2 regions of the Anaerobacillus sp. QJM3NY_17 genome follow, and region 2 is predicted to be linked to the other one. Evidence: riboswitches for the same ligand, from Rfam matches in the RefSeq annotation. Region 2 holds a riboswitch; the other holds the start of a gene.

Region 1 (7,996 bases), 990 kb from region 2:
CTCCTTCTGAAAGAAAGTTTTTTGAATTTCTTACCCATTTTTATGAAGTTCTTAACCGATTTGGACAATAAAAAACCATGTCGAGCGTATACGCTCGACATAGTTTTTTAAATCAATTAACTTTGTGAGGCTTTTGCCGGCATTTTTAGAAAGACGCCGAGAATAAGTCCAGTTAGAAATATAACCGAAGCAGCTAGATACATATGCTCATATCCTGATAGAATCATATCCCTTACTCCATCCGTTATTTTGCTACCGCTAAATGTACTTGAACCTGAAGTCGCAATGAATCCTGCAAGGATAACAGGACCAAGCGACGTGCCAACAGATCTAAATAAACTTACTAAAGAAAGCGCTGCGCCAGCTTCTCGATCAGGAGTTAACTCAAGGATAATGTAATTAAGCGGTGTGCCCATTGTAAATCCAATCCCAACACCAGACAGCACCATACCAAGCGAAAGGGTTAGCCATCCATCTGCTAGATAAGTAAAGACGAGTGAGCCAAGAAGACTTAATGAAAATCCTAATAACACAACTTGTTTGGCGCCCCACTTATCAAGAAGAACACCACCTATAGGTGCTGCAAATCCAGAAGCAACGGCTAAAATTGTCATCACATAACCACCCTGCCCCCTTGATAATGCCAAGATAATTTCAGAGAATGACGGTACGAAAATCATACTAATTATCCCAATGCCGGTAATCGTTGAAATAAGTAATGCGAGAACAATATTCCGATCAGTAAAGTAGCTTAATTTCAGTATAGGGTCTGCGGCCACTTTTTCGACCTTGATCAATGGGTAAATAAGCACAAGACTGATAAGTAACAATGGCCATACAAGCAATGATTGGATGGATTGAAGAAATTCACTCGTTTCAAGGTTGGTTAGACCTAGTAAAAGGGACACAATTAGAAATGATAGAACAAGCGCCCCACCCCAATCAAGTGAAGGTTTCTTACTCTCTGTTCGGTCATCCGGAAGTTTAAGTCCCATTATGATAATTACAACAGCAATTGGAAGGTTGATAAAGAAAATCCAGCGCCAGCTAAGCTGTGCAACGAAGAACCCCCCTACGTTCGGTCCTAGTATAGTTGCTACGCCAAACATAGCACCAACTAAACCAAGGGCCATACCTCGCTTTTCTTTCGGGAAACTACTTCCAATTACAGCATTCGCTATTGGTATGATTCCCCCTCCACCGAGGGCTTGAATCGCTCTCCCTGCTAATAGAACAGGCAGTGATTGACTAAATCCCGCAAGAAGGGAACCTAGTGCAAATAATGTAATCCCAGCAAGAAAAATACGCTTTCTTCCAAATAAGTCAGCAAGTTTTCCAACAATCGGCATGCTTACCGCATAAACAAGTGTATAGATTGTAACGACCCAAACTGTCCATTTCAAATCGATGCCAAGATCTTCTATAAGCGTTGTTAAGGCAGGAGAAACGATCCCTGAATCAAGCGCGCCTAGAAAAACACCTAATAAGAATGTAATTAAAATAAACCGAAGCTTTTTATCCACGGCAAAACCATCCCCTTCATATTCATATGTGTATTATCACATATGAATATGAAGGACTTCAACTTTTAAATGGCCATAAAAAGCTATTTACGAAGATGGCCATAACAGGTTTTTCAAGTCCTCATAATTAGTAACATATAGATCAGCGCCTGAAGAATCATTCTGAAATAAACACGTTTTCATTCCCACTTCTTTAGCAGGAAGAATATCGAGTACTCTGTCACCAACGGCAAGGTCAAGCTGATGCTTGTTATTCAAATGGTGATAGGAAGCAGGATCAGGCTTACGTGGAAATCCATCATCTCTGGCAACAAGATCAGCGAAATAATGCTCCATATTAAAATACTTTAAAATCGTGATCACCTCTTCACGCGGTTTATGAGTCATAATAACATTTAATTCAGCTTTTTGAAGGATTGTTTTCAAACCTGGAAATGGTGGTTTATCTTCTGGTGACAAAGCATTATCCATTTCACGAAACGTTTTAATTTGTTCTTCAGTTAAATGAAACACTTCCGTTGCATGACGAAAAGACACTTTTAGCTCTTTTAAAATATCTTCTTCCTTTACATCTTTAGAAACTAATTCTTTCATCACTTTTGTAAAAGCAGGGTATGTATCAAATAATGTGCCATCAAAATCCCATAGAATCTTCACTTACTATTCACTCCTTATTAGTTATACAACAAGTTAGCTTAATCTCGTGGGTAAACGATCAATAAGAATCATTGTTATTCTTCATTATAAAGAAAAGCCGCTCGTATTTTGAGCGGCTTCCTACATTAAAATTGTGTTTTTTCTTCAAGAAAGCTTTTCAGTTCAGAAATCGGCATTCTCTTTTGTTCCATTGTGTCACGGTCACGAATCGTCACTTGTTGGTCTTCAACAGAATCAAAATCAAATGTAATAGCGTACGGTGTACCAACTTCATCATGACGACGGTAACGTTTACCAATTGAGCCAGCCTCATCATAATCAACCATAAAGTATTTCGAAAGTTCCGCATGAACAGCACGCGCTTCTTCAGAAAGCTTCTTAGATAGAGGGAATACAGCAGCTTTAAACGGAGCGATCGCTGGATGGAAGTGCATCACACTTCTAGTTGTGCCATCTTCAAGCTCCTGTTCCTCATATGCTTCAATCAAGAAAGCAAGAGTGACGCGGTCAGCACCAAGTGAAGGCTCAATGCAATAAGGCACATACTTCTCCCCTGTTTGTTGATCGTGATAAGTGAAATCTTCATTGGAATGTTCCATATGCTGCTTTAAGTCGTAATCTGTTCGTGAAGCAACACCCCAAAGTTCGCCCCAGCCAAATGGGAACTTGTACTCGATATCAGTTGTTGCATTACTATAATGCGACAGCTCATCTTCTGCATGCTCACGCAGTCGGATGCTATCTTCTTTTACACCAAGATTTAGAAGCCAGTTTTTGCAGTACTCTTTCCAATACTCATGCCACTCTAATTCGTTACCTGGCTTACAGAAGAATTCAAGCTCCATTTGTTCAAATTCACGAGTACGGAATGTAAAGTTACCTGGTGTAATTTCATTTCGGAAGCTTTTTCCAACTTGCGCAATACCAAAAGGCACTTTCTTACGCATAGAGCGTTGAACATTTTTAAAGTTTACGAAGATTCCCTGCGCCGTTTCTGGGCGAAGGTAAATTTCACTCGTGCTCGATTTAGTTACACCTTGATGGGTTTTAAACATAAGATCAAATTGACGAATTTCTGTGAAATCTTCACTGCCACACTCAGGGCAAGTAATATGATTTTCTTTCATCAAACGCTCCATTTCTTCAAATGAAAGGCCGTCTGCAATCATGTCCTCTTCATCAGTAGAAAGAGCGTCCTCAATTAATTTATCTGCACGATGACGTGTTTTACAGCTTTTGCAATCAATTAAAGGATCATTGAAATTACCTAAATGACCTGAAGCTTCCCACGTTTTTGGATTCATTAGAATGGCGGCATCTAGACCACTGTTATAAGGTGATTCTTGAACAAACTTCTTCCACCATGCATCTTTAATATTTTTCTTAAGTTCTACCCCAAGTGGTCCATAATCCCACGTATTTGCTAGTCCACCGTAAATATCAGAACCAGGGAAAATAAATCCTCTGTGCTTTGATACTGAAACGATCTGATCCATTGAAATTGTCATGTCATTCTCTCCTTTTTTCTCAATCAATATAAAAAGCTCCCAATCCATGGACAAAAAATGTCCAGGGACGAGAGCTTATGCACCCGCGGTTCCACCCTAGTTGATGCAAATAAGGCATCCACTTTGAGAAACGTAACTCCAGACTGCCGTTTCATCAGACCTCGTTCGGGCTTCCACCGTCCCCGAATCGCTAAAGTCAAGGTTATTCTGACTACTATTTATCCTTCATAGTTAGTATGGTTTATGTATGCAATTGATATGACATATGATACAAAAAATATTGCCCTAAAGTCAAGGATTATTCATTTCACACCGTATTTGCTTTCATCAAAGCTTATCACAAAAAAACGACCTTAAAGGCCGTCATTCATTTATGTATATTCATAGATGTCGGTTTTTGTCTTGTCTTAAGAATGCCTGTACCTCTTCTTTCTTCAATCCAAGTTCCCTGGCAGCCCTCATGAGAATAACCCATTCTTGATCAAGTACCTTCTTAGGCTTAGGTTTCGCCATGGTCATTCTTTTCTCCTCCTTCTTGGGTTTTCCAGGAGGACCAGCCGTCATCGTTGGAGAACCAACATTAGACCTGTGTCTTTGCGTCCCACCCTTTAGGATGGTTTGCCCTTGTCTGGAGAATTCAGAACTGACACATTCCGACCTTAAACTTACAAAACACACAACTTTTTAGTGAATAAATGCGATTATCGAGAAGTTTGACGTTATATGCTACTAATATACCAGTTATCTGATGAAAATTCAAAATATTTTTAAATTTTCATTTCTACTTCTAACATCCTAGGATTTCACTCATATCCTAACTGTATTCCCTGAATATATTTTTCACAAAGGAAGAGTGATATGCAGAGAAATCATATTAGTACCGCCTGGAGCGGCAAACACGTTGTACTACTTCGTTGTGAACCCACCTCTAGTACCGTAAAAACCATGTATAAAAGTCTTCATGCCCCAACAGAACCATTACATCCCCATTGTAGTGAGACACTTTCTACTTACCTTAGCATTGGATATACAGTTGCATTTGTTCATTCATTAATCGACGGCTCCATTGAATATGTTCTAACAAAATAAAAGAAGGTTGCCTTCGCAACCTTCTCTTTTGTTTAGAATTGACTTAAATATTCTTTCACCTGATCTGGGTTTTTGGTATTCGCACTATGCAAGTGACCAATCTTTTTGCCGTCTTTATAGACAAGAAGGCTCGGGATACCCATAACATCATTTTCCTCTGTAATTTCAGGGAATTGTTCAATATCGATTTGAGCCCATTGTTTTTCATGATGAGCATTCATTATATCATCAATAAAAAAGTCAAGGCGCTTGCAATCCGGGCACCAGTTAGCTTCATATTTTAGAATGGATACGTCATTATTGTTAATGAATGACTGATAAGAATCAGCTGTTTCAATCTTCTTCATGATTATCTCTCCTTCACCTATATCTTCATTAACAATTATATCGAAATAATCATTGAATGTCTGTAAGAAAGCTTACGTTATTTCACACTAAGATAGTGCAAACTGAAGAGCTGTTCTTGATCAGTCCATGTTTTCATTGATGTGAAACCTGAATTCTCTGCTAACAGTTTAAATTCCTCTAGACTATATTTATAGGAATTCTCCGTATGAATCGTTTCATGGTTCTCAAAATGGATATGTTGATCACCAACGGTCACCATTTGCTCTAGCATACTGACAAGATGCATCTCAACCCTTCCCAGATTAGCATTATAATAGGCGTAATGCTCAAACTGATCTAGGGAGAAATTCGCCCCTAACGAAAGATTCAAATGACGAAGCATGTTTAAATTAAACTTTGCAGTTACTCCCTTGCTATCATTATAAGCACGATGCAGAAGAGATGGCGATTTCTTTAGATCAACTCCAATTAATAATCCATCATTACTTGATAGTGTACTCGAAATTCTTGATAAAAACCTTTCTGCTTCTTGCTTCTCAAAATTACCGATTGTAGAACCGGGAAAAAAGACCGTCTTTTTTTTAGAAGGATCAAGCAGATGTTCCGGCAGATGAAAGGCATTTGTATAATCCGCAACAATACCAGTAATTTTAATGTTAGGATAATCAAATGCCAATTGTGCTGCAGACTCTTTCAAAAATGTTTTCGATATATCAATAGGACTATATTCTTGAATCAATCCAGATTCAAGAAGAAGTCTGATTTTGCGACTTGCCCCACTTCCAAATTCAATAACCCTAGATTCTTCGCCAATGTAAGCAAGAATATCATCAAGAGACTCTTCCATTATTCCAAGTTCCGTTCGAGTCGGATAATATTCTTCTAGCTGTGTGATTTCTTCAAATAGCTCAGATCCATATTGATCATAAAGAAATTTAGGCTCAAGCTTCTTATTAGGAGCTGTCAATCCCTTTAAAACTTCTTGAAGTCGATCAGATTGTTCTGGTAAAAGATCAACTAGCTGAATACTTGGCGAAGTTTTTATCATAGCTCATCATCTGCAAGACGAATGCCGGTAAACTGCCAGCGTTTATCTGGACCAAAGAAATTTCGATAGGTCGGGCGAATATGAGTTACGGAGGTAACACATGATCCGCCTCTTAGAATCATCTGACTGCTCATGAATTTTGCATTATACTCACCCAACGCCCCGTCAAGCGGTTTATTACCTGGGTAAGGCATATAAGGACTTTTCGTCCATTCCCACACATCTCCATAGGCTTTTTTAATTATACCTTCATTTTCCTTGACCGATGCAACGGGATGATAGATGCCATCTTCAACAAAATTACCTGCAATCGGCTGATCGCGAACTGCAAGTTCCCATTCGGACTCAGAAGGAAGTCTTTTACCTACAAAGCTTGCATATGCTTCAGCTTCGTAGTAGCTAATATGTGTAACAGGTTCTTCTAAATTTAGTGGAACTAACCCATGAAGCGTAAAGGTATACCACTCCCCATCCTTTTCAACCCAATGCAACGGTGCTTGCCAATTTTCTTTCTTTACTGTTGCCCAACCATCTGATAACCAGTATGTCGCTTCTTTATAACCACCAGCTTTAATAAACGCAAGATATTCCCCGTTCGTTACTGTTCTAGTCGCTAACTTAAATGGCTCAAGCCAAGATTTATGTATTGGACGTTCATTATCAAAGGAAAAACCATCATCTTCATTTACACCCGTTTCAATCAGCCCTCCCTCAAATGAGATCCACTCTAATGGTGTAGCTTTTTCTTTAAAATTAACTTCAAGTGAACGGTAGACGGGTTTCAATGGATTAATAGAAAAATTATATTTAATGTCTGTCATTAAAAGCTCTTGATGCTGTTGCTCGTGATTCAATCCGATTTCTACTAAATCAGCAACTTGGTGAAGTTTACTTTCGTCAATTTCTTGAATAAGAGTAACCATTTCTTCATCAATATCAGATCGATATCTTCTAACTTTATCTATACTTGGCCTGCTCAGCAAGCCTCTTGCATGGCGAGGGAAATAACTTCCTACACTTTCATAGTAAGAGTTAAATAAGTATTCGAATTCTTCGTGAAACGACTTGTAATTTTCACAGTATTCTTTCAGAATAAACGTTTCAAAAAACCACGTTGTGTGGGCCATGTGCCATTTGGGAGGACTTACATCTGGAATCGATTGAATAGTGAAATCCTCCGTTTCAAGTGGTTCCACTAAGGTGTTCGTCATTGTGCGTGTTGCTTCATAAGCATGAAGCAATTGTTCTCGTAATTCGTTTAATTGAATGGATTGTTGTACCATAAGTTCCTCCCCCAAAATCTTAATAATTTATGAACATAAAGTTTTACCCTAGTTTTAACTAAATTAAACATTTAAAGACATATTCCTGTTTCGAAGAGAACATTTAATATATCTTTAAAGTCCTGTGTCGTTAGGAGAATGTCCTCTATATCCAACAATTGCTTTTCTCTTCCTCTAATAACAGGAAAAGTATTGGAGATGTGAATCTAGCATTCGTAACACCTTATTTAATACGTGCACTATATTATTCCTCTCATTATTGCTTGGCTATTAAAGGTCTTCCAAAGAAAGAGCTTCCTTTCCTCCTACAAGAAAAGGTACAACAAATTCCCCAGCAACTTTAATGAGTTCATCCTGTCGATCCGGCTGTTCCATTAAATTGACTTCTTCAAACGGGATGCTTTTTACCTTTAGATGCTGTTTCATTTTATAACAATCGATACAACTTGTAATCGTAAATAATGTAATCTGTTCCATGTTAGACATCTAACCTCCTAACATAGTCTAGTATAAGTGATAAAACAGATAAAATGATGTAAG
Region 2 (7,996 bases):
GAGTTAACTCTAACTTAATACCCTAATGCCAAAGTACTAACCCTGAATTTTCTGCGAATTTTTAATTTTCATGTGTGAAAATCTTACATTTTAATAAAGTAGCGCTCTCCCACCACGGAATCAGTGGCTTTTGCGATGCTTATCGCTGTATATTGGCTATAATATGATTTTATTGGCCAAACAACAAATAAGGGTGGCTCACAAACGCCCTTCCACCTACTTGTCCTCTGTTTTCCATAGCTTGAAATACATAAAAAAGGATCCACGGCTCAAAACCCATGAAATCCTTTTTCACCTTTTCTCACTTATTCACCTATCACACCGCACGCAATACGATCTCCGGCATCTCCTGATGGCTGTGATTCCATATCATCTGCACCAGCATGAATGACAATGGCTGTTCCGCCTTCTTTTAGCAACGAATTTTCTTCTCCTGCTTTTAGGGTTACTTTATCATTCATAATATCGGTTTGTAGTGTTCCGTCTTCGGCCACTTCGATATTTTCCATATCTCCTGCGTGTGGTCCATCATCAGATTCTGTACCATGTTCCTTATCCCCTGGATTATAATGACCGCCTGCCGATTTGAAATCTGGCGCTTCACATGATCCAGTCTCATGAATATGAAAACCGTGCTCTCCTTCTGGTAAATCACTAACATCAAGACTGATCATCGTTGCGCCGTCATGTTCCATCAACTCGGCCGTCCCAATCTCTTCATCGTCCTGATTCTTCATAGTCACAGTGATCGTATCCATTTGCTCCTGCTCGCTTTCACCAGCATTTTCCGTTGTCGTTTCCGGTTCGTTATCTGTTGTTCCTTCTTCGTTACCTCCTCCACAGGCGGCTAACACAAGTAGTACACTCATCATTAGTAAAAGAATCGTCCATCTTTTCATCGAAACAGCTCCTTTTCTCCCTTTATACTTACCATCATGACACCACTTTTCATTCAGTAAACCCGACAAATCCAAATTCCTTCCAATTAACTACCGGATTATGACTAAAAAGAGGCTTTAGTATGAGGCAAGACGTTTTAAACATGGATAAAAAGTTCCACGAAATATTGAAAGAATATTTATAATGTCTTAACTTAAAGTATCTTGACTTCGAGATAAAATTACGTTATCTTTAATCTATACTAAAAGCAACAATCCTGAGGAGGAATTTTTCAATGGCTACTTTAACACTAGATAAGGTTCACAGCAGTTTAGATTTTCAAATCAAGCATATGATGGTATCAAAAGCAAAAGGTGAATTTACTGACTTTGACGTCGATTTCAACGGCGATCTTGATAACCTGACTTCCGCAAACATTAAAGTCACTATCTCTGTAAAATCAATCGATACAGGTAACGAAGATCGTGACGGTCATCTTCGCTCTGGCGATTTCTTTGAAGCGGATCAATACCCAAATATGGTCTTCCAAAGTAAGTCGATTACTAAGAAATCTGACGAAGAGTACGATGTAACAGGAGATTTCACGATTAAAGGCGTAACGAAAGAAGAAACGTTCACAGTCGAATATAACGGCAAATCCAAAAGCCCACTTGACGGTAGCACAGTAGCTGGTTTTGACGTTTCCGGTAAGGTGAATCGTGAAGCTTACGGCATGACGTATAATGCAGCGATGGAAACAGGCGGGTTCTTGCTTGGGAAAGACGTGAAATTCGAAGGTAACTTTGAGTTTGTTGTAGCTGAATAAGTGAAAGCATACGGAAACACCTCATCCCCTAACGGATGAGGTGTTTTGGTTTATGAAGCTATTCTCCCTGCTCAATTGCACTTTCATCCATATGCATCACTTCCCACAAGTGCCCATCAATGTCCTGAAAACTCCAGGCATACATGAATCCATGATCGATGGGATCATTCGAAGCTTTACCTCCAGCTGCAAGCGCACGATTCACCATTTGATCCACCTCATCATTGCTTTCTGCAGAAAGGGCCATTATGACTTCCGTTGATTCTCTGGCGTTCGTAAGGTTCTTCTTCGTAAATGTCTTGAAGAATTCCTCTACAAGTAACATAACAAATGTATTTTCATTGATCACCATGCACGTCGCATTCTCATCTGTAAACTGTGGGTTAAATTCAAAGCCAATTTCAGAGAAAAAAGCGATGGATTTATCGAGATCCTTGACTGGTAAATTCACAAACACGTGCTTCGCCGTTTGAACCATTCGATCACTCCCTTTAGAATAATGAAACTCCACTTCTAAATCATTTCGCTATAAAAACTCAAACTCCTTATGCATAAATGATTTTTCACAAAAAATAAGAAAAATCACCACTTTCACTGTTAAGTGCTTGCCATAAAAATTTTTCTGAAAATCGTAATAACAACTATTTGTCCGATGAATACTATCCCTAAAGGTGGTGTTCATCATGGATCGACAACAGCAGTTTGATCAACTTGTATCGTTGCGAAGAGAGCTTGAAGAGAAAGCGAATCATTATTGGCAAAGTTATTCTGACTATACAACCTGGCAGTTCTGGCTTATTTTAGCGTTCATCTTAGTGCCGCTTGTGGTTCTTTATTTTCGAATCGATCGGCGCAACATTTTTCTGCTTGGATTTTTTGGGTATTCCGTTCACGTCATAGCTGCTTATGTGGATGCATTAGGTGTTCGTAAATCCTGGTGGGACTACCCTTATATTGCGATTCCGCAATTACCTGCAAGCATTAGTATCGATGGGGCTCTTGTCCCTGTATACTTTATTTTGCTTTATCAGTGGTGCTTATCACATAAGAAAAACTATTGGTTATATGGCACGCTTTCTGCTTTAGGATTCACATTTATTTTCAAACCGATTTTAATTTGGCTCGACCTCTTTAAGTTATACACGAATTGGTTTGTTTTATTAGGGGCTTACTTATTCGTTATATATGTAGCAAAAGTGATTACCGATATTTTCATCACAATGTCTAAACAAAGCAGGGAGACTTAAGGACAAAAATAACTGAACTTTGCACTTAAGTCTCCTTATATAAAGATAAAATATTGAATTTTGATACGTACTGCTTCAATCTTTCCACTTTCTGTTCACTATCCGCTAAGGCTACATAACCATCCGGACGGATCAGGTACAGCGCATTTTCCTGCAATCCTTTTTTCGTCATTGCTTTTTCAAAGCTAAACTCATATAGAGCATATCCAGATACCCTGGCAAAATCCTTAACGGCTTCATTTGCCTGACCATATACGTGAAGCTGCCAATCCATTGACTTAAGCGCTCCATAATTATTGCATGAATTTGTTTGAATCCATGGCAGGCGATCTCCACCATGAACTTCCCCCGCTGTACCATCACTAAGATGACTTTCGCGATAATGAATGTTGATTTGAGAAAGCCTTCTAAAGGCTGCTTTTCGAGCAATTGAAAAGGAACGAAGCGCAAATGGAGCCACGTTCGGTATAACGATTTTGCGCAGTAATCTGCTCGTCATGTGATCGCCTATAATAGAAGTAAATGCTCGATCTGTTGTATCGATTAGCGTTCTCGCAAAGCCAATGCGCTCCTTTTCAAACGTATCAAGAATAGCTTCATCCGCTTTCTGAAGCAGCACTGCGGCTAGCTTCCACGCTAAGTTCACCGCGTCCCCAATCCCGGTGTTCATGCCCTGTCCGCCAGCCGGGCTATGAATGTGCCCAGCATCTCCGGCAATAAAGGCACGTCCTTTTCTAAAATGACTGCTAACGCGATGATGAACTTTGTACGTTTGGAACCAGTTCACATGCTGAATCGTTATGCCTGTTCTCTGCTCGATCAGCGACTGGAAATCCTTGAACGCAACTGAGCTTTGATCGGTTAAATGGCGAGGAACTATTCCAATAATCCGCTCCATTCCCGTGCTTCTAACTGGCATGAACAGGTAAAAGGTGTCAGAATCTAAATACACATTTAAACTACTTTCAGATAACTGGCCAGTGTTCGCTTTAACATCTGCCACAAAAAACAGTTCCTCATACGTTCCACCTGGAAAATCAAAAGCAACTTCTCTTCGAACGGTACTGTGTGCTCCATCACACCCGCATATATATGAAAACTCACTCCGCTCTTCCTTATTATCTTTTTTAATAACGGCTTGAACATGGTCCCCTTCATCCATAAATGAAACCAACTCTGTCTTCCATTCTACCTCAACGCCTTCGTCGGCTAATTTGTTAATTAGCAGCTGCTCGTGATCATCTTGCGGATAGCTTAGGGCAAATGGGAAAGGACTTAATCCTTTTCCAAGATCGTGAAAATTGATGTTGGCTTTTGCTTTCATTCCTTCTCGAAATTGGATAGACTTCAATTTAATCCCCCGGTGGATGACTTCTTCCGCGAAGCCCATTTGGTTATAAAATTCTAGGGTTCTAGCGTGTACAATTAGCGCACGCGATGCTTCTCCGGGTCCCTCATTTTTCTCGATGATCCGAAATGAAACTCCATATTTCGCTAGGTGGAGTGCTAATACAAGACCCGTAGGACCTGCGCCAACAATTAGTACGTCAGAACTCATTTCTCAATCTCCTTTCATTGGCATTCCAAATAAAAAAACTGAAAAATCAAAGAAAACAGTTAACAAATTCACCTTTTTATGGTATTTATTATATAAGTATATCCTTATGTCAAGATACCTCAGTAAGAGAACCACAAAAAAAGAGAATGCGATGAACTATCATTCTAGCCTGGGCACTTGAGTGATAGGGAGCAAGTAGTGCAACCGGCTCCTTAAAAAGGAGAATGAACATGGAAAAGTGTACATTGTACGGGCACGCTAATTTATTTTCATCACACACACTGCGAATGATGGAACTCCTAAGACGTCACGACCCTCATAGCTTTCTCCATTCAGTACAAACTACGAGCTACTTTATTGATTTCTGTTTGCATTACAATTTCCGATCACTGTTGAAACGGCGCTTTCTTGAGTCTGTTTTGCTACATGACATCGGTAAACTACTTGTCCCAACAGAAATTCTTCAAAAAAAGAGCCCACTAACCCTTTATGAGAAAGAGTATGTCGAGCGGCATCCAGAGTTTGGAATAGAGCTACTTAATGATTTTCCAGAGATTGATATTGAGCCGTCTCTTATACTAAATCATCATGAGAATAGCGATGGTACTGGCTATCCTTATCAATTACAATATGAGCAAATTCCTCGATTTGTTTCGATTCTTCGAGTCATCGATAGCTTCATTGCGATGACGTCTGATCGAGCTTATCGTCCAAAACGTTCTGACCAATCAGCCATTCATGAAATTAACGTTCATCGGAATAACTTCTATGAGCCATCCACTACCTCCTTGTTTATCTCTTATTTGGAAAAACGGCTAAAAGGGAAAAAGGTTCTGCTTCATTATTTTGATTATGCCAAACGTCAAAATTAAGCAGCGCTATTCAATAACCGTTTAAACAAAACCAAATACAATAGGGAGGGCGAATAGATTGCGACTCTTATCAACTAAGGATTTACTAATTGCATTTTGTGATGCGTATACTCTTCAATTAGATGAAGCTTTTATTGAAATGTTAACGAGCGAAATCATCCGAAGAGGCATCAATCCTCCCCAAACACGTACGGAGTGTTACGAACAAATCGCCAATTTCACTTGATGAGACAGCCTCTCATGACGCTATATAAAAAAAGCTTATCTGGTCACAACTGGCCAATAAGCTTTTTTTGATGAATTCTAATTGATTTCATCTCCCTTCACAAATAAATTTACTGTTAATACGCTTACATATGTTTGCATTTTTTAGGAAGTGGTAGATTTAAAGTGAGATAAAAAAGTTAATTATTATTGAAAGGAATGATCTTTGTTGAAGGAATCAATCCCAGAACTAACGTTGAATGATGGACTTACACTACCCGCTATCGGTTTCGGTACTTACTTGCTAAATGGAAATGAAGGGGCAACCGCTATTAATAGTGCGATTGACGTTGGCTATCGCCTCATCGATACAGCTTACAATTACGAAAACGAAGGAACCGTAGGCGAAGCCATTCGTCGAAGTACAGTTCCTAGAAATGAACTGCGCGTCACTTCTAAATTACCAGGTCGCTATCAAGAATATAAGAAAGCTGTTACAGCCATTCAAGAGTCGTTATATAGAGCCAACCTGGATTATTACGATTTGTACCTCATTCACTGGCCGAACCCTAAACAAGGTCTTTATCCAGAAGCTTGGCAAGCTTTAATTGACGCTAAGAAATGGGGACTCATTCGCTCGATTGGCGTATGTAATTTCCTTCCGGAGCATCTAGAGCAATTGGAAAAGGAAACCGGCGTAAAGCCAAGCATCAATCAAATCGAACTACACCCCTTCTTCAACCAGGAAGATCAGAGAAGATTTCATCAACAAAACAACATCAAAACACAATCCTGGAGTCCGCTAGCTCGAGTGACTGACATTTTAGAAAATGAAACGATCAGTCAAATTGCAAATCAACATAACAAATCAGTCTCTCAGGTGATTTTACGCTGGCATTATCAATTAGGATCCATCCCGATTCCTAAATCTTCTTCTCCAGAACGTCAGCTTGAGAACCTCTCTATTTTTGACTTTTCTTTAAATGAAACAGAAATGGCGATGATGGCTGAATTAACGAAACCAAATGGACGATTGAATGATCAAGATCCAGCTACTTATGAAGAATTTTAAATTTCTCCATCTAACGATTCAACTAACCAACTAGAATAGGATGCCCTGCAGCCATAACAGGTTCTGTTTAGAGCTGCAAATATACAAATATATACTGTTCTAGAGTCTGATTTGATAGCTAAATCAGACTCTTTACTTTTCCATGGTGTTGCTGTTTTGGTTGTATCTTTCAACCATTTTTAGAATATCATTTAGACATCCATTGTACGCTTCAGAATTAGTACTTGAAATCGACTTCAATTTCGGTAGATAATGAATGGATAATATGGAAATTATATGGTGAAATGTAAAAAGAGAGAAACTTCTTTTCTTCGATTAACTCGAAGGTTAGTTAAAGGGAGCTTGGATTTTAAGCCTTATGTATGTACAAGTAGGGAGTGAACTGTTTACCTAACGGGAATAGAGCCTCAGATGCGCAACGTTCAGCCCCCATCACCGCTATAGTAAGAACATATAAAAAAGTTAACCAGAAAAGTCTGGCTAACTTTATATTACGAACGGTTGCTTTAAAAAACAGAATAACTAGATATATAATTGGCGGATCGTTCTTTTGGGTCCGTCTTTTAATTTATTATCATAGTATCTATAAACACAGGTAAGCATCATTAAGCAATAAAATATTTCCCTAATGCCTGCTGTAACGTACCTAACGTTTTGATTTCTTCACCTAATTTAATGCCAAGCTCCGTTACTTTCCTTACAACTTCCTTCCTTAATCCGGTTATGACAGTGTTACACCCCATTAGTGAGGCGCCATCAATGATTTGAATCAATCGGTAAACCTCTTCACGCCTTATTTCTGCAACTCCGGACAAGTCCATAATCAAAGTTTGGATACGCATTTCGCTTATTACGGATAATACCTTATCCTCAAGTATTTCGGTTCGTTGAGCGTCAATTGCTCCTATTAAAGGGAGAATGCTTACTGAGTGGTTTATTGGAATAATTGGTACTGAAAGATTTTCAACTAGTTCTCTCTGAGCCTTTATAAGCGAATCTTTATATTTCGTATAACTTATGAAAAAGGAATTCAAAAAGTAGTCTACTCGGTTGTTAATTTGTTTTTCCATTTCAAAGAAATTAAAATCCTTATCATTACTTTCCTCGGTATATTTTTGAAAAAACATCCACAGTGTTCGACGTATAGCTTGTACCCACTCTAATTTAAAAGAGATAGCAAGGGAATGTGTTGCCCAGGCAATTCCTTCTTGTTCCGCAAATGCGTGAAGGTCCTGATCATTCTCTTCAATGATATAAACTACGAGTGTTTGAGCATTAGTAACAAGATCGATATTGCCTACTCTTAGTATTTCATAGATCTTATCTTTAACGTTGACA

The links. Region 2 has a riboswitch for cyclic di-GMP ahead of AC0VYV_RS05975 (HD-GYP domain-containing protein). Riboswitches for the same ligand answer to the same signal wherever they lie in the genome.
Region 1: another riboswitch for cyclic di-GMP. It lies ahead of AC0VYV_RS11200 (anti-repressor SinI family protein); the one in region 2 lies ahead of AC0VYV_RS05975 (HD-GYP domain-containing protein).

Annotation. Positions count from the first base shown of each region.
Region 1 is NZ_CM149685.1:2,094,485-2,102,480, reverse strand. Features, by position in the region: gene gltC (glutamate biosynthesis transcriptional regulator GltC) at 1-71, shown strand, start outside; gene AC0VYV_RS11215 (MFS transporter) at 117-1,523, opposite strand; gene AC0VYV_RS11210 (HAD-IA family hydrolase) at 1,611-2,180, opposite strand; gene AC0VYV_RS11205 (glycine--tRNA ligase) at 2,306-3,688, opposite strand; gene AC0VYV_RS11200 (anti-repressor SinI family protein) at 4,070-4,207, opposite strand; cyclic di-GMP riboswitch class I at 4,233-4,321, opposite strand; gene AC0VYV_RS11195 (hypothetical protein) at 4,547-4,777, shown strand; gene AC0VYV_RS11190 (thioredoxin family protein) at 4,810-5,124, opposite strand; gene egtD (L-histidine N(alpha)-methyltransferase) at 5,202-6,173, opposite strand; gene egtB (ergothioneine biosynthesis protein EgtB) at 6,170-7,456, opposite strand; gene AC0VYV_RS11175 (glutaredoxin family protein) at 7,727-7,942, opposite strand.
Region 2 is NZ_CM149685.1:1,102,640-1,110,635, reverse strand. Features, by position in the region: gene AC0VYV_RS06000 (superoxide dismutase family protein) at 306-899, opposite strand; gene AC0VYV_RS05995 (YceI family protein) at 1,175-1,705, shown strand; gene AC0VYV_RS05990 (VOC family protein) at 1,764-2,183, opposite strand; gene AC0VYV_RS05985 (CBO0543 family protein) at 2,389-2,952, shown strand; gene AC0VYV_RS05980 (FAD-dependent oxidoreductase) at 2,978-4,510, opposite strand; cyclic di-GMP riboswitch class II at 4,646-4,729, shown strand; gene AC0VYV_RS05975 (HD-GYP domain-containing protein) at 4,741-5,382, shown strand; gene sda (sporulation histidine kinase inhibitor Sda) at 5,441-5,608, shown strand; gene AC0VYV_RS05965 (aldo/keto reductase) at 5,816-6,658, shown strand; gene AC0VYV_RS05960 (STAS domain-containing protein) at 7,264-7,996, opposite strand, start outside.